2 regions of the Gordonia caeni genome follow, and region 1 is predicted to be linked to the other one. Evidence: predicted binding sites of a transcription regulator. Region 1 holds the regulator's gene; the other holds the start of a gene.
What was found. Region 1 encodes LexA, which represses DNA repair genes until DNA is damaged. Its sites were predicted from a motif close to CGAACANNTGTTCG; they were not measured.
Positions count from the first base shown of each region.

Region 2: the regulator LexA is predicted to act here: its motif matches at 1,570-1,583, upstream of ABD732_RS03665 (HNH endonuclease signature motif containing protein).

Region 1 is NZ_BAAAZW010000005.1:248,925-252,334, forward strand. It holds gene ptsP (phosphoenolpyruvate--protein phosphotransferase) at 1-1,168, shown strand, start outside; gene lexA (transcriptional repressor LexA) at 1,263-1,961, opposite strand; gene ABD732_RS10185 (LysM peptidoglycan-binding domain-containing protein) at 2,394-2,684, shown strand; gene nrdR (transcriptional regulator NrdR) at 2,739-3,203, shown strand; gene hrpA (ATP-dependent RNA helicase HrpA) at 3,243-3,410, opposite strand, start outside.
Region 2 is NZ_BAAAZW010000002.1:198,967-202,376, forward strand. It holds gene ABD732_RS03655 (class I SAM-dependent methyltransferase) at 1-352, shown strand, start outside; gene ABD732_RS03660 (glycoside hydrolase family 15 protein) at 349-1,425, shown strand; gene ABD732_RS03665 (HNH endonuclease signature motif containing protein) at 1,668-3,104, shown strand.

The DNA of each region.
Region 1 (3,410 bases):
CACCGCGGGCCTGGACCCGGCGCGAGTGATCGCCCTGGCCACCCGTCTCGGAGGCCCGTCGAGCCACACGGCGATCATCGCCCGGCAGCTCGGTATCCCGTGCGTGGTGGCCATCGCCGACCTGAACGACATCCCCGCCGGCGCCACCGCCTTCGTCGACGGCGAACGCGGCGTGGTGGGCATCGACCCCGATCCGAAGACCATCACCTCGGCGGTCGCCGAGGCCGGGCGCGTCGCCGAGGCGGCGGCGTCCTGGCGCGGGCCGGGGCAGACGGCCGACGGGCATCGGGTCCTGATCCTGGCCAACGTGGCCGACGGACCTTCGGCCCGGGCCGCCGCCGAGCGCGGGGTCTGCGAGGGTGTCGGGCTGTTCCGCACCGAGCTCGCCTTCCTGGATCGCTCCGACGAACCGTCGGTGGCCGAGCAGACCGACCTCTACCGCTCGGTGATCGACGCCTTCGACGGCGACAAGGTGGTCATCCGGACGCTCGACGCGGGCTCGGACAAGCCGCTCAAGTTCGTCACCCACCCGGACGAGGCGAACCCGGCGATGGGGGTGCGGGGCAACCGCATCATCCTGTCGAATCCGGAGATCCGCGAGCATCAGCTCGACGCGATCGCCGCCGCGGCGAAGGGCACCTCGGCGGTGCCGTGGGTGATGGCCCCGATGATCGCCACCGTGGGCGAGGCCCGCGAGTTCGCGGCGCTGGTGCGTGCGCGTGGTCTGGTGCCCGGAGTGATGGTCGAAGTACCGTCGGCAGCGGTGCAGGCCGACCAGATCCTGGCCGAGGTCGACTTCGTGTCCATCGGCACCAACGACCTCACCCAGTACACGATGGCGGCCGACCGGATGTCGCCCGAACTCGCTTCGCTGACCGATCCGTGGCAGCCCGCGGTGCTGGCCCTGATCGAGCGCGTCGGCGCCGCGGGTGCCGCGCAGTCCAAGCAGGTGGGGGTCTGCGGCGAGGCGGCGGCAGACCCGCTGCTCGCGTGCGTCCTGGTGGGACTCGGCGTCACCTCGCTGTCGTCGGCCCCGGCGGCCGCGCCCGCGGTGGGCGTGAAGCTCGGCGGCGTCACCCTGGATCAGTGTGTGACGGCGGCCAAGGCCGCGGTCGCCGCGGACAGTACGTCCGCGGCGCGCGATGCCGCCCGCACCGTGCTCGGCTGAGAACACTCCCTGCTCGACCACTGACGAACCGACTCCGCTCGATCACCGAAGAAGCCGGTGGTCGAGCGGAGTCGAGACCCGGCCTGGCGGCAGGTCAGATCCGGCGAAGGACGGTCACGACCTTGCCCAGAACGGCGGCGTCGTCGCCCGGAATGGGTTCGAAGTGCTCGTTGTGGGGCATCAGCCAGACGTGGCCGTCGACTCGCTTGAAGGTCTTGACGGTGGCCTCGCCGTCGATCATGGCGGCCACGATGTCGCCGTTCTCGGCGACGTTCTGCTGGCGGACCACCACCCAGTCACCGTCGCAGATGGCGGCGTCGACCATCGATTCGCCGACCACCCGCAGCAGGAACAGCGAGCCTTCGCCGACCAGTTCCTTGGGGAGCGGGAAGACGTCCTCGACGGCCTGCTCGGCCAGCATCGGGCCGCCGGCGGCGATCCGGCCCAGCACCGGCACGAAGGCCGGAGCCGGCTGGCTCGGATCGGCCCGCGTGTCGTCACCGGACGGGGGCGTGCGATGGTCGTCGCGCACATTCACCGCACGCGGACGGTGCGGATCGCGCTTGAGCAGTCCGCGGCGCTCGAGGGTGCGCAGCTGATGGGCCACCGACGAGGTGGAGGTGAGGCCCACCGCTTCGCCGATCTCGCGGATGCTCGGCGGGTAGCCGCGCTCGCGCACCGAGGACCGGATGTACTCGAGAACCTCTCGCTGCCGCTGCGTCAGAGAGGCCTCCAGGGTCGCGGTCGACAGCAGCGGGTCCACGTTCGACGTGTTCTGCGGTCCGTCCTTCATCGAAGGTTCCTTTCCTCGGGGTGATCCCCAATTTAGTCGAGTAGGTCACAGAATTCAAACAATTGTTCGACGTGTCGCGGAGTTTGTCCGACCCGTGGTGTTAACTATCGAACAAGAGTTCATCGAACACACGAGCGATGGGAGTTTCCGATGACCGAACTGCTGACCACCCGGACCGCGGGGGCTGTGCCGACCGTCGACGCACGGGTGATGACCTGCGATGTTCCGGTCATCCGGACCCGGACCGAACGGCCCGCCGGGCGCCCCGCGCCCTCCTGCCGCCCCACGGGGCGCCGCCCGCACACCCGGTCGAACGGGCCGGCGGTGCCCGCACGGACCCCGATGATCACCCAGCGTGTGGACCTTTACGGCGTTCGAACAAGTGCACGCGCCTCGGGGCGCGCGGAGCGCGCCCGTTCGAACACTCCGCGAGTGTCGGTGCGCCGCCGCTGGGTCGCCGGCGTACTCACCGGACTCGGTCTGGCCGTGTTCGTCTCCGTCCTCGGCATGGTCGGCGACGACTACCAGCATGCGGTTCAGCAGACGCCGTCGGCCACCGAGGTGGTGCACGTGCGCAGCGGTGAGTCGCTGTCGTCGGTGGCCGCTCGGATCGCGCCCGATCTGCCCGCCGCCTCGGTGATCGCCACTGTCCGCGATCTCAACGATCTGCAGAGCACCGGCCTCCGGCCGGGGCAGGCGCTCGTCGTGCCCGCCTACCGCTGACCGCAGGTGACGTGCGTGCGCAGGCCGTCGCGGGCGGGCGGGTACGCTGAGAGCATGCGCTGCCCGTTCTGCAAGAACGACGACACTCGAGTGGTTGATTCGCGAGCTTCTGACGACGGCACGGCCATCCGGCGGCGCCGCGCCTGCGCGGAGTGCGGGCGCCGATTCACCACTGTGGAAGCCGCCGTTCTCGCGGTGGTCAAACGCAACGGTGTCACCGAGCCCTTCAGTCGCGAGAAGGTGATGAAGGGCGTGCGCCACGCCTGCCAGGGACGCCAGGTGAACGAGGACGCACTCGCGCAGCTCGCCGAGGCCGTGGAGAACACGGTCCGTGCCTCCGGCTCGGCAGAGGTCCCCAGCAACGAGGTGGGCTTGGCCATCCTGGGGCCGCTCCGCGATCTCGACGAGGTCGCCTACCTCCGGTTCGCGTCGGTCTACCGGTCCTTCGAGTCCGCCGACGACTTCCAGCGTGAGATCGACGATCTCCGCAAAGACCGCAGTCGCGAACCCGTCGGCTGAGGAATCCAGGTACTCCGGGAAGGCCTCCGCGGGAAGGCTTCAGCGGAAGCTTTCGAGTGCTTTGCTCACCCGCTTCTCCGAGATCGGCCCGTCGGTGCCGAGTTGCTGCGCGAACAGGCTGACCCGCAACTCTTCCACCTGCCAGTGCGCGAGCTCGTTGAGAGCGTCCTGCCGATTGGCCGGAACCTGCGCCAGCCGCTGATTCCA
Region 2 (3,410 bases), on a different contig from region 1:
GGTGCCCCGCTACTGGCCGGAGAAGATCTGCTGGGCGCTCTCGGACGAGTACCACGAGGTGGAGGGCGGACACGTCCGGATCTACCGTGCCTCCGATCTCGCCGGGAAGCTCGAGGCCGCTGGCCTCGAGGTGACCGGCTCCGATCACGCGCACGCGCTGCACTCCCCGTTCTGGTGGCTCAAGTGCGCGGTCGGCGTCGAGAACGAGAAGAACCCCCTGGTCCGCGGCTACCACAAGATGCTGGTGTGGGACATGATGAGCCAGCCGTGGGTCACCCGGGTGGGCGAACAGCTACTCAATCCTGTCGTCGGCAAGTCCGTCGCGCTGTACCTGCAGAAGCCCGCGGGATGACTGCGTCCCCGGCTGAGCGGACCTCCCCTGTGGGCGAGCGCGGTCGGGAGGCCGTCCGCTATCCGCACGTTCCCGGTGTGCTGGCATCCGTCCAGATCCATGCGACCGGTGCGGCGATCGCACGCATGCAGGAGCAGTCCGGCGCGCTGCCGTGGTTCCCCGGTGGTCAGACCGACCCGTGGGACCACATCGAATCGGCGATGGCGCTCAGCGCCACCGGCTTTCACGCCGAAGCCGAGGCCGCCTACGAATGGTCCTGGCGCACGCAGCGCGAGGACGGGTCGTGGCCGATCAAGACGGTCGTCGGCACCGTCGCCGACCGTGGCATCGACTCCAACTTCTGCGCCTACATCGCCGTCGGCGTGTGGCACCACTTCCTGATCACCGGCGACGGCGCCTTCCTGGAACGCATGTGGCCGACGGTGTGGTCGGCGATCAACCTGGTCTGCAAGTTCCAGCGCGCCGACGGTGCCTTCCGCTGGGGAGCCGACCACGTCACGCACGACATGTTCGACGAGGCCCTGGTGACCGGCAACGCCAGCATCCACCAGGCGCTCGATTGCGCCGTGCGGATCGCCGATGAGATCGGCCGTCCCGAACCCGACTGGGAGACCGCGCTCGCCGACCTCGCGGAGGCCTTCCGGTCGCGCCCCGAGGTCTTCGAGCCGCCGAGCGACCACTCGATGGACTGGTACTACCCGGTCCTGGGCGGTGCGATCCGTGGCCGCCGGGGCGAGGAGATGATCGCCGAACGCTGGGACGAGTTCGTCGTCGACGGTCTCGGCATCCGCTGCGTCGACCACCGTCCGTGGGTGACTGGTGCCGAAACCAGCGAGCTGGCCCTGGCTCTGGAAGCCCTGGGCGACACCGAGGCCGCCATCGGACTGATCGCCTCCATCCAGCACCTGCGCGACCCGGACGGGTCCTACTGGACCGGCCTGGTCTACGACGACGGCAAGCGCTGGCCGGTGGAGAAGAGCTGCTGGACCTCCGCTGCGGTGGTGCTGGCCGCCGACGCCATCAGCCGAGCCACTCCCGGCAACGGCATCTTCCGCGACGTCCGCTCACCGTAGGGGTCGAGTGCCCCTCGCCGGTCGAGTCGCCTCTCGCCGGTCGAGCGAAGTCGAGACCACTCTGAACTGCGATTACGTGCTTCACAAAGCGCTCCTAAGCCGCTGACGCAACATTGTCGGAGGACCGGCGTATCTTCATGAGTACGAACACATGTTCGACCGCATGAGTGGCATCGATCGTCAGGATCGAGCTCGACCGGCGGCGTGAGTGTTCGTACCGCACGACCCGGGGGATACGGGATATGCACGTACAGGAACTGGTCGGTTTCGCCGACAGTCTCTCCGACAATCTGACCGCGCCGCCGCCCGGCGCAGCGGGCACTTCCGGCGGTGGGGCGAGTGCTCGCTGGTCGAGTGCGGTCGAATCCACCACCGACGTCACCCGCCTCATCGGCGCGGCTCGGCCGGTCGACGACGACCGCCACGTACTCGCGCTGATCGCGGCGTTCATCCGGCTGCGCAACGTGGCCGACCACGGCATCGCCGCCGCGGTGGCGATGGCCGAGCAGACAGGGATCCCGACTCGCAAGCATGTGCGCAACGGCGGCACGCTGCTCAAGGAGATGGGGATGGCGCCGTCGGCCGCCTACCGCTCCGCGCGCATCGGCCGGGCCGCCGACGAGGTCCCTGAGGTCACTCGCGGGATGTGCGACGGTGCGGTCTCCGCGGAGTTCGGTGACGCCGTGTGCCGCGGCCTCGCGCTGGTCGGCAAGCGCGTCGACCTGACCGACGGCCAGGCCGCGCAGATCATCCGCTCGCTGATGGTGCAGTCCACGCCGAAAGAGGTGGGCCATCGGGCCCGCGCCTGGGCGATCAGCCTGGCGCCCGAGGGCTCCGCAGACCGCGAGGTGCCGGTCGCCGAAGACGTCGAACTCAACGAGATGACGCTCAACCAGAACGACGAGGGCCGCATCAGTGTGACCCTCGAGCTCGACGTGGTGAGCGGTGAGGAGCTCAGTGCCGCGATCGATCCGCTGACCAGGCCGGTTCCCGAACCCGACGGCTCCAACGATCGCCGGTCGGCCGCACGCCGCCGCGCCGATGCCCTCGCGCAGGTCGTCCGGTCGTATCTGGCCGGCAGTGGGCGCCCCGAGTCCGGTGGGGTGCTCCCGCACGTGACGCTGGTGGTTCCGGTCGGGATCACCCGGAACGGCCGCGTGCTCGCAGACGGCGATGATTCGGTGGTGACGATCCCGGTCGCCGACCTGGACCGGCCGGTCGAGAAGGTTCCGGCGCTCGGCTTCACCGGCCCGGTCAGCGCGCGCACCGCCGAGCTCGTGATGTGCGAGGCGTCGGTGGCCGCCGCGCTGCTCGACGGGGAAGGCGTGCCGCTCAACGTCAGTCGGGAGGAGCGTCTGTTCACCCCGGGCATCCGCAAGGCGCTGATGCTGCGCGACGGCGGCTGCGCCTTCCCCGGGTGCGGGGCGCCGCCGTCGCACTGCGATGCCCACCACGTGGACCACTGGTCCCACGGCGGCGTGACCAGCCTCGCCAACGGCGTGCTCCTCTGTCGCCGGCACCACACCCTCGTGCACCTCGGCGAATGGGTGGTCTACCTGGGGCGCGACGGACACCCGTGGTTCCTGCCGCCGGTCGACGCGCAGGCCCCGAGCAGCCGCCGGGAACCCTTGCGCTCGCACGGTCGGCGCACGCTGAACAACCTGCCCCGCGCGGCCTGAGCCGGTGCGGCTGCGCGGTCCGCAGCCGCCGAGGGTCGTCCACCGAGAACGTCAATGTCGTTGTTCGTCAAGCCTTTCCGCTGACTGACAGCCGAACCCACTAGAACCGATTGACCAGTGCCGGAGCAGTCTTCCGGTGCGATGCGTTGTTTGAGAATTGAATACCTTCCCGCGGCCCGGCCGCGCCCTGCACGCCCGACACGGGGTCGGCCGCGTGTGGTCCGAGGACGCCTGTCGGGCGTCCGGCGCGATCGGCCGGGCCGTGGGGTCCGCCCGGATTCGTCCACCAACTAGACACCTGTCCAG